3 regions of the Bacillus sp. N6 genome follow, and region 3 is predicted to be linked to each of the others. Evidence: riboswitches for the same ligand, from Rfam matches in the RefSeq annotation. Region 3 holds a riboswitch; each other region holds the start of a gene.
The links. A riboswitch is a leader RNA that binds a small molecule or an ion and turns the genes downstream of it on or off. The one in region 3 is predicted to bind magnesium.
Positions count from the first base shown of each region.

Region 1: it holds a riboswitch for magnesium, as region 3 does, so the genes downstream of both, ACUXVC_RS08005 (P-type ATPase) here and mgtE (magnesium transporter) in region 3, are expected to answer to the same signal.
Region 2: it holds a riboswitch for magnesium, as region 3 does, so the genes downstream of both, mgtA (magnesium-translocating P-type ATPase) here and mgtE (magnesium transporter) in region 3, are expected to answer to the same signal.

Region 1 is NZ_CM127843.1:1,525,328-1,531,436, forward strand. Features, by position in the region: gene ACUXVC_RS07990 (hypothetical protein) at 5-316, shown strand; gene ACUXVC_RS07995 (glutathionylspermidine synthase family protein) at 320-1,558, shown strand; gene ACUXVC_RS08000 (DUF350 domain-containing protein) at 1,551-1,937, shown strand; M-box (ykoK) riboswitch at 2,151-2,316, shown strand; gene ACUXVC_RS08005 (P-type ATPase) at 2,652-3,377, shown strand; gene ACUXVC_RS08010 (5'-3' exonuclease) at 3,510-4,376, shown strand; gene ACUXVC_RS08015 (FbpB family small basic protein) at 4,732-4,872, shown strand; gene ACUXVC_RS08020 (acyltransferase family protein) at 5,201-6,109, shown strand, end outside.
Region 2 is NZ_CM127843.1:4,068,049-4,074,157, forward strand. Features, by position in the region: gene ACUXVC_RS20840 (hypothetical protein) at 1-10, opposite strand, end outside; gene rnz (ribonuclease Z) at 496-1,419, opposite strand; gene ACUXVC_RS20850 (DUF3932 family protein) at 1,609-1,860, shown strand; gene ACUXVC_RS20855 (hypothetical protein) at 1,895-2,434, opposite strand; M-box (ykoK) riboswitch at 2,603-2,770, shown strand; gene mgtA (magnesium-translocating P-type ATPase) at 3,102-5,807, shown strand; gene ACUXVC_RS20865 (MgtC/SapB family protein) at 5,881-6,109, shown strand, end outside.
Region 3 is NZ_CM127843.1:2,468,145-2,474,253, forward strand. Features, by position in the region: gene ACUXVC_RS12655 (FtsW/RodA/SpoVE family cell cycle protein) at 1-597, opposite strand, end outside; M-box (ykoK) riboswitch at 788-964, opposite strand; M-box (ykoK) riboswitch at 1,469-1,634, shown strand; gene mgtE (magnesium transporter) at 1,914-3,242, shown strand; gene ACUXVC_RS12665 (phosphodiester glycosidase family protein) at 3,400-4,497, shown strand; gene ACUXVC_RS12670 (penicillin-binding transpeptidase domain-containing protein) at 4,777-6,109, shown strand, end outside.

The DNA of each region.
Region 1 (6,109 bases), 940 kb from region 3:
GAAGGTGACAAAAACGAAATGGCTAGTAGGTGGTGTCGTAACATCTTTAATGACTGGCACTTTATTTGGCTGCGCACAAGATCTTCCCCCAAAACCGAATGATAATAGTTGTTCTGATTGGGATTGGGATGATGAACTTGGGGTATGGCAGTGTGATGATAGTAGTTCAGGTTATCGTGGGCATTATTTCTATGGTGGGCGATACTATCAAAATAAGTCCACCTTTAAAAATTCATCGGCGTTTAAATCGTATCAATCGTCTGCTGAATTTAAAGGTGGAATTGGAAGCGGTTCAAAGGGAGGATTTGGGGGCTAAAATATGTCGCAATACATAAGAAATCGAAAAGAATTTTATTTAAAATATCCGAATTTTTGGTCGGATTTATATGAATGTGAGTATAGTTTGTTTCATGTTTTTTCTATAACAAATCAGACTTTGGACCAATTACACTTAGCGACTGAACGAATGGGGAAAATATTTTTTAAGACTGCTAGACTGCTGCGTAATTTAAGTGACGAACAGCTTCTAGATCTTGGCTTTCCATCCGCGAGTTTATCATTCATTAGAATGAAAGGGCTTTATCCTGAATCTGTAATTTCGCGATTTGATTTTGCTGTAACAGAGGATAATAAAATCAAAATGCTTGAGTTTAATAGTGATACACCAACTTTTATTGTGGAATGTTTTCGAATGAATGGGAAAGTATGTGAAAATCTAGGCTATGATGATCCAAACTCGGATCAAGAACGATTGCTATCTTCTGGTGTAACGAAAGCAGTAATGGAAGCGACAAAGGGATTAGATAATCCAAATGTTGTTTTTACAGCGCATCATGAACATATCGAGGATTGGAATACCACTATGTATTTAAGTCAGCTATGCCATGTTGAAAATAAAGTAGTGCCAATGTCAGAACTTAGAATTACAAAGGATGCTCTAGTCGATAAAGATGGGGCGAAGATTGATGTTTTATATCGCCAAACATATCCGATAGAAGATTTAATTGAGGATCAAGATCCTGAAACAGGAGATTTGGTAGGTGTGGAACTGTTACAACTTGTAAAAGCCGGAAAGCTTTTTATAATAAATCCTTTGTCAGCATTTTTACTTCAGCCAAAATCAATTCAGTGTCTTATTTGGGGGTTAGCAGAAGAAGAGGTCTTTTATACAAATGAGGAACAACAGTGGATTAAAGAATATATGTTACCTACATATTTAGAACCAGATTTATTTTTAGGAAAAGGTTCTTTCGTTCAAAAACCTTCATTTGGGAGAGAAGGAGATACAATTACGATTCGCGATAAAGACGAAAATATTATGCTTCAAAATGCATACGAAACGTATAAAGCGTCACTGCCGATATTTCAAAAGTATACCGAACTGCCAGTCGTATCCTTGGAAACAGAAAAAGGGATCGAGAAACTGTCATATGTGTTTGGTTCGTTTTTAATTGCTGGAAAAGCGAGTAGTATCGGTATTCGTGCGGGAGAAAAGATTACAGGAAATGAATCGTACTATTTACCGGTAGGTATAAAAAGGAGGGGGAAAAATGATTAATTTTTTATTATATTTAGCAGTAACACTCGGCCTTTTATGTATAGGTCTGTTCTTGATGGAAGTGACAACGAAAGTAAAGGAATTTAAGTTAATGGCTCAAGGAAATAAGGCGGTAAGCTATGTGCTTGGAGGACGATTACTTGGGTTAGCTGTTGTTTTATATTCGACAGCAGCTAATTCAATTTCACTTCTTGATATGATTTCGTGGGGAGCAGTTGGGATTTTGGCTCAAATTATCGTCTTTTATTTAGCTGAGTGGCTTACACCACGCTTTAATATAAACAAAAGTCTCGAAGAAGATAATCAAGCAGTCGGTCTTTTTCTTATGTTTTTATCGCTTTCGATTGGGATTGTAATCGCTGGTTGTATAACTTATTAAAAACTTTACGTTTAAACGTAAAGTTTTTAATTTTATCCCGCTATTTGCCGGGCAGCCCGATTGGTGAGGGCTAATAATCAGTGGGGGATGAACAAAACCCCCACTGATTAAAGTTTCACTTTATATACGTTAGTTTGCCATACCTTTTGAAAAAATTGTAGGCTACGGTTGACATCTATTTTAAATAAGAGTAACATTTTCAATGTAATGAAAATAAGTCTCTGTTAGGTGAGGCTCCTGTATAGAGAAATGCTACTGCCCAAAAATGTCGAGAGACGCCAATGGGTCAACAGGAATGATCGAATTAAGGTTTTTCTTAACGTAGCTGGTAATGTACCTATGCTATACAGTGCTAAAACTCGGCGAGGGAGAGGTCCGTAGATTTCTAATTATATTAGAAATCGTTTATTTGTGTATGTAATGGCCACTACTCTCTTAAGGGTAGGGGTCTTTTTTGTTACCAAGCTATGAGTAATTTCATAGTATAAACTATAAAATTAAACGAGGAGGTGAGGAGCATGTCAAATTCTGACTCGGTTCCGTTACCCATATACTTCAAATCAAAAATATATGATGTAGGCAGGAAACGATTTGTTCCTCCCTCTATATTTATCACAATGTAGCGTTTATAAAGCGCTAGACACTTTCACAGTAAAGTGGATAAATTGAGAAACAAAGCGTTTCTTCCTATGTTGTAAAGGAGGAGACGATAATATGTTATATGCAAACAAAACTGTGGGTAACACGTCATATAAACTAAATAAAAAATCAATAAAAGAACAAACAATGCTCCAAAAAAATAAAGATTTATTAATTGAAATTGCAACAAGAGATGTAAAATCTGTATTTGCATATTTTAAAACAACAAGAGACGGACTATCAATGAAAGAGGCGCAAAAACGTATTCAAGTATATGGCCGAAATGAACTAACTTCAAAAAGAGCAATTCTTGCAGAAGTAATGATGAAGCTTGGTGGCATGATTCCAGGTTTTTCAAAACAACGTGTGTGTGATGAATTACAACGTGAAACGATTACTGTATCTAGAGTAGAATGTTCTAGTAGTACAGGGCTAAATAGTGAACTGAAAATGATGGAGATACCAGTGCAAGAACTTGTACCTGGAGATATGATTTTTCTTTCGGCTGGAGATGCTGTGCCAGCTGATGTACGTATTATTTATGCAGATGATTTATTAGTGAATGAGTCTGTGTTAACGGGAAACGAAGCGAGTATAGAGAAGTTTGAAAGCTGCTATCACCTTGAACGTAAACGATTTATTCCATTAAAACGGATGAAAGATTATAATCCACTTGAGCTTGAAAATGTATGTTTTAAAGGTTCACATATCGTTAGTGGAAGTGCAAAGGCTGTCGTTGTTTCTACTGGAAAAAATACGTATTCAGGCATATTGCATACTTGTTGTAGTAGAACGTCTTAATGTGTTAATGGTGCTAAATATACAAAAACAATGTATAATAGACAAAGTTGAGCAAAAACGTAGAATGGTAATCTATTTATATAACCTTACGTGATAACGTGAGGTTATTATTTTTTTAATAGGAGAGGAATTATGAAAAAAGTATTATTAGTTGATGGTATGGCACTATTATTTCGTGCTTTTTACGCAACAAGTGTCTACGGACAATTTATGAAACGACAAGATGGAACCCCTACGAATGGGATTCATGGTTATATGAAACACTTGTTAACAGCTACGCAAGCGATTGAACCAACACATATCGTTACATGCTGGGATATGGGAAGTACGACATTTAGAACAGAATCGTTCTCGAATTATAAAGCAAATCGTGCAGCGCCACCAGAAGAATTAATTCCTCAATTTGATTTAGTGCAAGAAATGACTGCGAAATTATCCATTCCAGTTATCGGTATGAAAGGCTACGAAGCGGACGATTGTATCGGTACGCTTGCAAAACAATACTGCAATGAAGCTGAAGTTTATATTTTAACTGGTGATACAGATTTACTTCAACTTGTTGATAAGAACGTTACAGTTATGCTTCTGCGTAAAGGAATTGGAAATTACGAATATTACACACCGGAGAAAATCATGGAAGAAAAAGGTGTAGAGCCGTGGCAAATCGTCCATGCAAAAGCTTTCATGGGAGATACAAGTGATAATTATCCAGGTGTAAAAGGTATCGGTGAAAAAACAGCGTATAAGCTTATTCAAGAGCACGGAACAGTATCCGCTGTACTAGAAAATGTAGAATCATTAACAAAAGCGCAGCGTACGAAGATTGAAAGTGATTTAGAGAACTTAAATATTTCGTTGCAATTAGCACAAATTCACTGTGAAGTTCCAATTTCATGTTTACTAGAAGAGGGATTACACACAATGGATGAAGAAAAACTTAGATTTGTTTGTGAAGAAATGAATTGGGGAAGACCTGAAATATTAATAAATATGCTATAAATAATTTGGAAAGAGGGATGTTGCATAAGTCGAAATTTGACTTGGTGACACCTTCTTTTTGTTTTTGTAAACAGTATTATAGTAAATAAAATTATGTCGAACTCAATTTTAAATATATAAATGTTTCGACAAGATATAATGATAAAAGTTGATGGGAATAGTAATTTTTATAATGAAGTGAATTAATTTCAACATAGTTTTAGAGAGTCTTTTTTTCGTGTTCACAAAGTTGTCAGAAAATAAACGGAATTTTCATATGAAGTTCAAATAGAATTCACAACAATCAATTATTATAAGGACACACAGATAATTCTTTATCTTTTATATAAACCATCCCCCAAGGAGGACAATGAAAATGAGAAAAAAAGTGAGAAAATCTTTTAAACAATTATTAATTGAAAATAAACAATCACTATTAAATAATAAAGAAAATATGAAAGAAATTGAAGAGAGAATTGAGAAACGACATGTAGCATATAGTGGTGCCAGTAATTAAATAAAATAAAAAAGATAGCCTATGTAGGCTATCTTTTTTATTTTATATTGAAAAAACGCTATTCATCTCTTTAATTTTGTAAATATGCAAGAAATTTTTATAGTGTTTTTCTATCAATATTACTCATTTTTCGAGGTTGAAATTGGTATATACCAATTTTTGAGATTCGCTATTCATAATATTACAAAAAATGTTACAATACACTCAAATTTATACTATAAAATCATTTTAATATGAAAAATTGGAATGAAAAGAAAGGAGAGGAATATGAATAAAGATGTCGCTTTGAAATGATTATTATCATTTCATTAGGAGTTGATGTAAAAAGATGAAGAGATACGAAGAATTGGATTCTATAAGAGGGATTTCTTCATTAATAGTAATGATCGGTCATCATTTAATGATTTTTTCAGCATTTCAAAATTACAGTTATGAAGATAATAAACCATTTGTTGTGTATCTATTAAAAGAAACGCCTGCTCGTCTTATTTTTAGTAGTGGTAACGAATCTGTTATTATCTTTTTTGTTTTGAGCGGATTTGTTTTGTATGAATCTATTCAAAAAAACTATAGTAGCTATGGGTCATACCTTTTAAAACGTATATGCAGAATATATATTCCCTATATTGTGGCAATAATTATAGCTATTATATGCCAGGCTGCAATTAGTGAATATGGTATTTCTTATTTAAGTGAATGGTTTAATCGCTCATGGACGATTGAAAGTTCTCCAAGCTTAATAGCGCAACATATTTTATTGGTTGGGAAATATAATACAGATGCATATAACGGTGTGATTTGGTCACTTGTCCATGAAATGCGAATATCAATAATTTTTCCGTTAATTTTGATGATTTGTTTACGAAAAACGTTAAGGTGTTCATTACTATTATTGTTTAGTTTTAGTATATGTTCTGTCGTAATATTATTTTTGTTTCGCTCGGGCTTAACATTAACAAGCTATGCATTAACGTTGCATTATACGGTGCTGTTTTTATTGGGGGCACTAGTTGCGAAGTATAAAAATAATTTAATAGTTTTTTATAGTAATTGTACTAAAAACACGAAAATTGCATGGTTTTTATTTGCGATTTTACTTTTTATGTATGAAGGACTTATTGGAGAAATTAAAGTACTCAATAATTTTATATTTCGAGACTACGTAGTGGCGATAAGTGCAAGTCTATTTGTCATATTAAGTTTGTCAATATCAACTTTGTCATCCTTGCTACGCAAT
Region 2 (6,109 bases), 1.6 Mb from region 3:
ATCTTAGCATTATTTTCATTAAAAAATGATATAAGATAATCCACAATAAAGTCTGGTAGCAATCCAAAGTTTAACACAGAAGTCATTGCAAGGATAGCATAAACAAGCGATATCTTTCCTATTATAATTCTCATGTTACTCTCTCATGGTTTAGTCAACTTCACTTGTTACGATAATAACTAAAAAGCATGTGACTTATCATAAATTATAATCTGCCCTCATTATAGCTTGTTTTTTATAAAACGCTTACTTTTGTTGAATTTTAAAAGTTCTGAATAAAAGTCCATTCCTGCTATTTGTATCACTTGTATGTCATCTGACTTATATAACAGTTTTTCTAAATAATCATTATTTCGTATTTTTATCGTATATATTCAAACCATTCTAATTTTCTGTATCATCCAAGTATAAGTATAAAATAATAACAGTTTTATTTTTAAATTTTTTTAGACATAAAAAAATGGTAACCCACTGTTACCATTTTTTACAAAATTATTATTTTTCTACTGGGAATGATTTCAAATCTGTCGCTATTTCTGTATTAGAAAACAACTCTCTTGCCTCTTTCAATAATTCCTTATATGTATCTCCTTGATAGCGAGAACTAATGTGAGTTAAGATTAATCGCTTCGCATTTGCCTGAAGTGCAATGCTCGCAGCTTGCTTAGATGTGGAATGAAAATAATCATGCGCTTGTTGCTCATCTTCTGCCGCGAAAGTCGCTTCATGGACAAGTACATCTGCATCTTGCGCAAGCTCCCTACTCGCTTCGCAATATCGCGTATCACCTAAGATAGTAATAATTCTTCCTTTTTGAGGTGGGCCGATAAACTCATTTCCATTTAATATCGTGCCATCCTCTAATTCAACTACTTCTCCATCCTTTAAACGTTTAAAGATTGGACCTGGTTTCACACCCATCTCAAGCAACTTATCAACTAAAAGAGCACCTTGTATATCTTTCTCTACAATACGATATCCAAAACATTCTATACCGTGTGACAATCTTTTCGTTTCTACATAAAATTCATTATCTTCAAATACGGTACCTTCTTCTGTTATCTCCACAACTTCAAGTGGATATTTCACATGTGTCGTACTTACCGATAATGCCACTTCAATAAATTGTTTAATTCCTTTCGGTCCATACACCGTTAAAGGCGTAGTTCCTCCTTGAAATGAACGGCTACCTAATAAACCAGGCAATCCAAAAATATGATCGCCATGTAAATGCGTAATAAATATTTTTTCAATGCGGCGCGGACGTACAGATGTATGTAATATTTGATGTTGCGTGGCCTCGCCACAATCAAATAACCAAGTTTGTCCTCGTTCTTCTAACAATTGTAAAGCAATTGCTGAAACGTTCCTTCCTTTTGAAGGAACACCTGCACCAGTTCCTAAAAATACAAATTCCACTTTCTTTCCTCCAGCTCTAAATATACTCTATCTCTCATCTTACGGAATGTTATTTCAAATGGCAAATTGAATTTACATAACCAATCATCTAGACAACTATATAACACGAACGTTATACTTAAAAAATTTAGCAATCGTTCGTGTTTTGTGTTAAAATGATTATACTACATTTTAAGGGAGCGTTTTATTATGAAAGAAGTATTTCGTTTACAAACTGATTTTTCATCTTCATTTGATCGCTGGGTAAGTTCTTTCGTGTCTGATCACCCAGCACAATTAGAATGGACAACTTTAAAGGAATTAATCCATGAATATACAACATCACATACAAATGATACGTTACCAGCATATATTTCTTCAGCTTTAACATATTACGCCCAACGCGTTTCAACTACAAACAGTTCAGAGATTGTTATTTTTGAAAACCCTACAATCTCGTAATCTATAATAAAAAAGCACTGGTTACAGTGCTTTTTTATTTATACTTATTTAGCAAATGATTATATTCCGTCCAAAAGTCTGTATACATACTTTGATCAAACTCATCTAAAATTATCTTTTCACTTGATTTATTGAATAATTCTTTTGCTTGTAGCGCAAAAGAAACAATTTGTTTTCTATATTCATTTTCATTTACTTCTATATGAAGCCCTTCATAGTATATAGCCTTTTGATCAGTAGAAATAACCTTGACAAAATCCTTTAAAACCACATTTTCACCTATATGGTTTATAGTCCAATGAATTAAAATTGGGCATCCTAACATGAGCATAGTGCCACATCCGTGCAAAATAAGCCCCTCTTCATTTTCAATATCACAAATATATTCTTTATCTAAAGTTCGTAACAGAGCTAAAGCTGATTCACTTATTCCCCATTCCTCATCCATACCTGTTTGTGTAATAATCGTTCCATCCACATTTAAATAAATTTCCCCGTGAGAACATAAATCTTCCTGCTCATTAAACAACCACTTTTGATTCTCAATATTTATAATAAAATTTTGTGGTACCATTACAAATTCCCCTTTTATAAAAATATTTATTTTCCACATTATTTATAATTAATATCATGCATTTCATCCCATATATCTATTATAAATCCATTTAATATTTTAAAAACACAGATAAAAAAGATATTGACACTACGATTTTACAGTGCTAACATTCAACATGTAATTGAATATGGTCTCTGTTAGGTGAGGCTCCTGTATAGAGAAACGCTGCTGCCCAAAAATGTCGAGAGACGCCAATGGGTCAACAGGAAAGGTCGGAATGAAGGCCTTTTTTAACGTAGCTGGTTTCAGTACCTATGCTATACAGTGCTAAAACTCAACGAGGGAGAGGTGCATGTATTTTGTCATACACAAAAACTGTTTTTATTTATGTCTACTAGCAGTCTTTGTTGTGGACTCTTTTAACTGCGAATTCAGACCTTTACTCGTTTTGAGTAAAGGTCTTTTTACGTCTATATGCACCTTACTATGAAACAAACATAGCATATTCAGAAACTACTAAATTGTACGGAGGTGAGGAACAGTTGGCAATTGATGATTCGGCCCAGATACCCATACGTTTTACATTCATATTTCATCATGTAGGTAGGAAAGAAACTGTTCCTCACCATTTCAAATAGTTAGGTAACAGATTGTTTCCTCCTTCATGACAGAGGAGGAACTACCGATGTTTAATTTACAAAGACAAGAAACAAAGCATGCTTATGAGCAAGATAGCATGAAAACAAATAACGAATTATTAGTGGAGGTTGCAACACAAGATATAAGCTCTGCGTTAAAACTTTTAGAAACATCTCAAGATGGATTATCTAAACAAGAAGCGTCTCGTAGACTTTCTTTATATGGCCCGAACGAAATAGCTCATAATAAAATGGCACCGTGGTACATTCAGCTTCTGTTAGCATTTAAAAATCCATTTATTTTCGTTTTATTAGCTCTTGGAGCACTCTCCTTTTTCACGGATGATATGCAAGGAACAATTGTCGTATCTGTAATGGTCCTACTTAGTGCAACGATTCGGTTTTCCCAAGAATTTCGTTCTCAAAAAGCTGCCGATAAATTAAAAGCTATGGTTCGAACAACTGCGAGCGTATTTAGAATAAATGGATTTGTACATGAAATAAAAAATGTAACGAATTTAAATCGAAATTACACAACAGAAATTCCAATTGAGGAACTTGTACCTGGCGATATTATTTCCCTTTCAGCAGGTGATATCGTTCCAGCCGATGTGCGTGTTGTATCCGCTAAAGATTTATTTGTTAATCAATCTTCTTTGACAGGGGAAGCACTTCCTATAGAAAAATACGAACACTGCTACCATACAGAAAATAAGCATATCTTACCGAAAAACATGAAAAAAAATTACAATCCACTCGATATGGAAAACCTTTGCTTCATGGGAACAAATATTGTAAGTGGTAGCGCAAAAGCTGTTGTCATCTCAACAAGTACCGATACGTATTTCGGCTCTTTAGCAAATAAGGTAATCGGAAAGCGGGTAGAAACAAGCTTTGATAAAGGTGTAAACAAAGTAAGCTGGCTCTTAATTACATTCATGCTTATTATGGCGCCTATTGTCCTTCTCATTAACGGATTCACAAAAGGAGATTGGCAAGAAGCTTTCTTCTTCGCTATTGCCGTGGCTGTTGGCCTTACACCTGAAATGTTGCCAATGATTGTAACTGCTAATTTAGCTAAAGGTGCCGTTAACATGTCTAAACAAAAAGTAATTGTGAAGCAACTAAATTCTATTCAAAACTTAGGTGCTATGAATATTCTTTGTACAGATAAAACCGGAACTTTAACAGAAGATAACATTATCCTTGTTCGTCACTTAGATCCTAATGGAAATAAATGCAATCGCGTCTTGCAATTTGCCTATTTAAATAGTTTCTATCAAACTGGATTGAAAAACTTAATAGATAAAGCTGTTATTAAGCATACAGAGGAAAACAATACATTTGACCCATCAGCTTTTCAAAAGCTAGATGAAATTCCATTCGATTTCGCCCGCCGGCGTATGTCAGTCATCGTAAAAGATATTTCAGGTGAACATACAATGGTTTGTAAAGGTGCCGTAGAAGAAATTTTATCAATTTGCAACTACACTGAAGTGGATAAAAAAATCGTTACACTCACTGAGGAAATACGCTCAAATGTCAAAAAACTAAGCGAGACATTGAATAGTGAAGGTATGCGGGTTATTGCTGTGGCTTATAAAAAAGATAGAAACATAAATGATAAAGAGTACGCAGTAAAAGACGAAACTGATATGATTCTCGCTGGATATATCGGCTTTTTAGATCCCCCGAAACCATCTGCAGCAGCTGCAATTCAAGCATTACAAAAGCATGGTGTACAAGTGAAAATTTTAACTGGCGATAACGAAATTGTTACACGAAAAGTTTGTAAAGAAGTTGGATTAGATATCGGCGAACCAATCCTCGGTTACGAGATTGATTCTTTACCCGATAAAGCATTAGCAAAACTTGCTGAAGAAACGACTGTATTTGCGAAGCTTAATCCAATGCAAAAATCTCGCATTATACACGCATTACAAGGAAACAGACACACTGTAGGTTACATGGGAGACGGCATTAACGATGCTGTAGCATTACGTGAAGCTGATGTCGGAATATCTGTTGATACTGCTACTGATATTGCGAAAGAAGCTTCTGATATTATTCTACTCGAAAAAAGTTTAACTATATTAGAAGTCGGGATTGTAGAAGGACGTACTACATTCGGAAATATTTTAAAATATATTAAGATGACAGCTAGCTCTAACTTCGGTAATGTGTTTAGCGTGTTAGTAGCAAGTGCTTTCATTCCTTTTTTACCGATGCTTGCCATTCATCTTTTAATTCAAAACTTACTTTATGATATTTCACAACTTTCTATTCCATGGGACAAAATGGATAAAGAGTTTCTAGAAAAACCCCGAAAATGGGATACTGCAAACTTACGAAACTTCATTATTTGTATCGGCCCAATTAGTTCCATATTTGATATTATCACATACGTAGTCATGTGGAATGTATTTGGCGCAAATACACCGAGCGAGCAATCATTATTCCAGTCCGGTTGGTTTGTGGTTGGATTGTTAACACAAACTTTAATTGTTCACATGATACGAACACAGAAGATTCCATTTATTCAAAGCGCTGCATCAACACCCGTCGTTTTATTAACCGCTCTTATTATGGCAATCGGGATTTATATTCCATTCTCACCACTTGGTGTAGCCGTTGGTTTACAAGCATTGCCACTTAGCTACTTCCCTTGGTTAGTAGGAATACTATTAGGCTACGCTTTTTTAACACAATTCCTGAAAAAGCTTTATATTAAAAAGTTTCATAGCTGGTTGTAAAAATAAGAATGAGTGGGTATTCCCCGCTCATTCTAAAAGACATAACACATATTTATATATGGAGGTGACCATGATGGTATGGTACGACATTATATTCAGATTAGTTATAGCAATTATTGTAGGAGCTTGCATCGGAATGGAAAGACAATGGAGACATCGAATGGCTGGGTTACGGACAAATGCTCTCGTATCACTTGGTGCCTGTATATTTGTTTTATTATCCGTCATGCTTGATCATGATGCTAGCCCCTCACGCATTGCTGCTCAAGTCGTTAGTGGCATTGGTTTTTTAGGGGGTGGCG
Region 3 (6,109 bases):
TAAAATAGGTAACCATAAAATAGAACCGATGGTAGTTCTTTTGATTAGTAGATTTATATTTATTCCTGAACAAAGAAATATGCTAAAACCTATACCTAATATTAAAAGTGCAGATCCTAAATTTGGTTGTTTAAAGATAAGAAAAAAAATTGTAGCTAAAAAAAATAAAAGTTTTCCGATACCACGCCAGTTATTTTTAGCTTGTTCTTGTCGCAATGCAAAAAAACGGGCTGTTACAAGGATTGTTCCTAATTTAAGAAATTCAGCTGGCTGTATTCCAAAGATCCATGATTGAGCATTATTTACCACTTTTCCTTTCCATAAAACCATAATTAATAAAAAAATCCCCCCAACCATAATACAGATTGAGACTATTCGTTTTTTCCATATTTCATATGGGAGTAAAGCACAAATTATTAATCCTATTGTTCCTAAAAGTAGCTTTGTTAATTGAGAATCAACAAAATGCCTACTGTTATAACCGTAATGTTGGACAGCGACAATGGAGCTTGCACTATACATCATGATAATACCTAAAGTACATGTTATGAATAGAGGAAGGAGCAATAGATAATCGAGTTTTAATATTTTTTTCATTTTAATATCCTCCTGATTTAAAACAAAACATAATATTACATTACATTTGCTAATGAATAGAATCTTGTTCTCGTCAATTACTAAATATGACTTTTGTTTAGAAAGATTCTATCACTTATTCCCTGTTTTTTACGCAAAAATCCCCCTAGTATGTAACTAGAGGGATTCAAAATGGCATGACTAAATAAGGCTTTTCTCCCCCTAGTAGAGCTTTGGCACTATACAACGTAAAGTAATGAAAATTCATTACTTAGCTATCTTAAGAAGAGCCTTAATCCGACAATTCCTGTTCTACCCATTGGCGTCTTTCGACATTTTTGGGCAATAGCCTGTGTTTGCATAGGAGCCTCACCTAACAGGTTAAGCAACATAAATTTTATGTATTTGTTTCGTGTAGCAAGCATAAATATATTTTTTTTGCTTGTCAAGCAACCGTATTTCTAATTTTATCTGTTTTATTGCTTTATAGTCCTTTGAGAAATGATATGAGAAAATGTATGTAATCATTCTGTATAAGTACATATTTTTGACTTTAGTGTATAGTTTGATTGAGTAGTTTAACCATATAAATTTGATAAACCGTAAAGAAGATTTTAATCATAAAAGAAGATTTGTTAAGAATATTCTTTTAATATACAGAATGACTAATTATTCATCCTCTGTTATAAAGTTGGAATTTGATTGAAAACAATAAGTTTCATATGTTTCATAACGTTTCTTCGAATTAAATCTATTTAAATTCTATGTTTTTTAAGGAGAATTTTAAATTTATAATAAAATATAATTTCATTTTCTATAAAAGATTTTTTATGAATGGATTTGAAAGTCAGTTGACAAATATTAAATTCTGGTTTAAATTTTGAAGTAATTCAATAAACTTTGTTAGGTGAGGCTCCTGTATAGAGAAACGCTGCTGCCCAAAAATGTCGAGAGACGCCAATGGGTCAACAGGAACGGTCGGATTAAGGCCCTTCTTAATGTAGCTGGTTATAAAAACCTATGCTATACAGTGCTAAAACTCAACGAGGGAGTGGTATACGATTTGATAGAAAGGCACCTCTGAGATTTTGGCAGAGCTGTCTTAATAATCATTTATTTGTATTGTAAAAAACCTTTACTCCTTTTTGAGTAAAGGTTTTTCTGTTTAATGTTATTTGTTTTATCTTGTCTATATTCAAAAAGGAGGTAATTCTAAATAATGGATTGATTGCAATGTAACTATTATTGCTCTAATAAAAAATTTAAGACAGATAAAATAAAACAAAACCACTCATGAAACTCTAGAGTCTCCCTTAGCAATATGAGGAGGAGTTAACATGAAGAAATTATTAAAAGAATTACTTGTAACCAAAAATAATTTGGATGCAGAGAAAGTTTTACGTCTTCCGTCGTATGATGTTGCGCAAGAAGTAAAAAGATTTTCAATTGAAGATCAAATCATATTGCTAAATACGATTCCCGTATTAAAAAGCTCTAAAATTCTTCAATATATGAGTGCAGAAGAAAAATATAATATCTTAATTCACTTATCTGAAAACAAAGCTAAAAAGTTACTAAATTTACAACCGATTGATGAATTAGTAGATTTACTTCTAGCGGTTCATCCTGAAAAACAAGCTAAATTAATGGCGTATCTAGACAAAATTACAAAACATAACGTAAAAAAATTGATGAATTTCAAACCTGAAACGGCAGGAAGTCTTATCACAAGTGATTTTGTTGCAGTTAGAGGAAATTGGTCAGTAAAAATGACATTGAAGTACATTAGGGAACATTCTGAAAATGTAGAATCAATATCTTATAGTTATGTTCTAGATAGTCATGGTTATCTTGAGGGAATCGTTTCCATACATGAGTTATTACTAGCAGCAGATGAAGAGATATTATCTACTATTATGATTCAAGAGGTAATTTCAGTACAAGCTGAAGTTGACCAGCAAGAAGTTGTAAAAAAGCTACTGAATTATAATTTAGCAGCAATACCTGTGACAACAGCAAATAATAAAATGATTGGTATTATCACTTTTGATGACGTAATGAATGTTATGGAAGCAGAAGCTACAGAAGATATTCAAAAGTTAGGCGGAAGTGAGCCATTGAATCAATCTTACTTTGAAGCTAGCATTTGGAGCATCTTCTTAAAACGCCTACCATGGTTATTACTTCTTTTTGTTGCTGAGGCATATACAGGTACAGTATTAAAGTATTTTGAAGATGAAATTGAAACTGTAGTTGCCCTTGCTTTCTTTGTTCCGTTATTAGTAGGTACTGGTGGGAATACAGGAACACAGGTTGTAGCAACAATTACTCGTGCAATCGGTATTGGAGAGGTCAAATTTAAAGATATTTTCCGTGTAATGAAAAAGGAATTTGCAATAGGGATGCTTCTCGGACTTGCACTTGGAATAGCTGGCCTCACTCGTGCTTATATGTTAGGAGTTGGAACAGAAGTTGCACAAGTTGTAGCAATTACTTTATTATTTATTGTTATTTGGGCCTCTCTTGTAGCAGCTGTTTTACCTTTAATTCTAAGAAAATTAAAATTAGATCCTGCAGTTGTTTCAGGTCCATTTATTACAACATTTGTTGATGGAACAGGATTAGTAATTTATTTCATGGTTGCAAAAACGTTATTAAATTTATAAATATACACTAAAAAAACGAAAATCGGAATAAGTATTTTGCCTGAATTGCTAAAGTATATTGGGGAATTCAGACATGAGGAAATCAAACACTTTTGTATTTAGATAAATAATATTTTAATGGATTTATTGAATGTAATGAATGCTGGAGGATAAAACTATGAAACATCTCAGAAAAATCTTCAAACGAATTTTGCTTCTATTGTCTATTTTCATGCTTATTGGTATAGGCATATTATTTGGTACTAGCTATGGCCGAGAGCTTCGCATAACAATGGCTGGGAGTATACTAACTTCTCAGCATCCGCAATATGCGAAATATACATTCCTATCCCAAAAGGAACTAGATAAATTGCAAGATAGAATTAATCATCCGAAATGGTCAAATAGTGATGAGCATATTTATAAAAAAATAGCAGGAAAAAGATTAGAAGAATTTAAAAATCAGCCATTAGAAATTGATGTAGAAACGATTAAAAGTCACAAAGATAGTCGCTTTCTTTTTGAAGGAAATTTAGTTACTATTAGCAATCCCTTCAATGTTAAACTTGTTAGCCATCAAGGAACACAGGGCGCTAACAGAGGAGAAAAAATTAGCGTAATGGCAAAGCGTAATCATGCACTTGTTGCTGTGAATGCAAGTGGATTTGCAGATGAAACAGGAAGGGGTGGAGGAAATGTTGCTACTGGAATTGTAATAGAAAATGGGAAAGTTATTGATACGAATATGGATAGAAATACCCCTACAATTATTACAGGCTTAACAAAGTTTGGACAAATGATAACAGGAAATTATTCTACACAACAACTTTTGGATAAACAAGTCGTTTCAGCAGCAGGATTTATGCCACAGTTAATTGTAAATGGAGAAAAAATGATTACAGAAGGAGACGGTGGTTGGGGTTCTGCTCCGCGAAGTATTATGGCCCAAAAAGAAGATGGTACAATTATGTTTCTAGTCATTGACGGTAGACAGACGCATAGTATAGGGGCTACGTTAAAAGAGTGTCAAGATATTCTATATGAAAAAGGTGCTATAAATGCAATGGCTATGGATGGTGGTTCTTCTGCTACTCTATATTTAGGAGGAAAGGTTATAAATTCACCTTCTACATTATCACATGAAGATCGTTATTTACCTAATGCTTGGGTGGTAACAGCAAACCAAAAACAAAAAATAAAGATGACAATTGATGGGAGAAAAATAGATACCAAAACATCAGATGAATTTGATGCGAACATTTCAACGAATTTATGAATTATTAAAAATAGAACAAATACATGATTTTTATCTCGTTAGTTGGAAAATTGAAATTATTTTTTGAAATTAGAAATTATTATTTCATATTCATGATTTGCACAATATCAAATGAGAGTGATGAGGATTCCAAATTTACGGAATTCTTATCACTCTTTTTTAGTTTTTTGTAAATATGGAACAATATCCTTACTTTCACTGTCTATTAAGCGTTAAAACATTTTTTATTAAATAAATTACGAAAGGAATCATCATTTTTAACTAAGGGAGAAGATTGAATTGAAAAAATTATGGATGCTGCTTTTCGTTTGTTTCGCAGTTTTGTTGGTAGGATGTAATAAAAACGAACCACCAAAACAAGCATTTGAAGAATATATCAATTTATGGAATGATAGAAAATTTGCAAATATGTATGATCATTTATCAGACCATGCCAAAAAATCGATTTCTAAAAAAGAATTCACAGAAAAATATCAAAAAATCTATGAGGGGATTGGAGCTAATAATTTAAAAGTTAAAATGAAAGGAGAGAATACGAAAGATAAAGAGCTTTTTCTTTTTGAAGTTAAGATGGATACGGATGTAGGACCAGTTTCATTCATCCATGAAGCAAAACTTGTGAAAGATAAAGAGTCTTGGGAAATAGATTGGACACCAGACTTCATCTTCCCAGGTATGAAAAAAGATTACAAAGTACGTATGCAAATAGAGCAAGGAAAACGCGGAGAAATATATGATCGCAATGGAAAAGGGCTTGCAACGAATGGTAAAGCGACTGAGGTTGGAATTATTCCAGAGAAACTAGGCGAAACAGCAGCGCAAACGAAAGAAATAGTAGCACAATTACTTGATATGTCTATAGAAGAGGTCGAACAAAAGCTCACAGCGAAATGGATAAAACCAGACTCCTTTGTACCAATTGGCATTTTAAAAGAGGGAACCAGACAGAATGATTATATTGAATTAGAAGGAGTTTCATCTCACCCAGTAAATATTCGTACGTATCCATTAGGTGAAGCAGCGGCACACTTAACTGGATATATAGGAAAGGTGAATGCGGAGGAGTTAAAATCACTTCAAAAACAAGGTTATCAAGCAGATGATTTAGTAGGTAAGACTGGTTTAGAGAAAGTGTTAGAAAATAAATTGCGTGGTGAAAAGGGTGGACGCGTATTTATAGAAGATGAGAAGGGGAAAGAGATTAAAAACGTAGCAAAAAAAGAAGCAAAAGAAGGAGAAAATGTTACGTTAACAATTGATGCTGCAATTCAAGAAAAAATCTTTAATGAGATGAAAACTGAAGCAGGGTCTAGTGCAGCGGTCAATCCTAAAACAGGTGAAACAATCGCACTTGTAAGTAGCCCTGCTTATAATCCAAATATAATAGTTAGAGGAGCATCGAAAGCCCAACGAGAAGCATGGAGTAACGACTCGAAACTACCAATGACGAATCGCTTTACACAAGCATTTGTACCAGGTTCCGTATTTAAAACGATCACAGGTGCAATTGGTTTGGAAACAAACACAATAAATCCGAAGGAAGAATTTAAAATTCAAGGATTGAAGTGGACAAAAGATTCATCTTGGGGAAATTACTATGTAACGCGTGTAA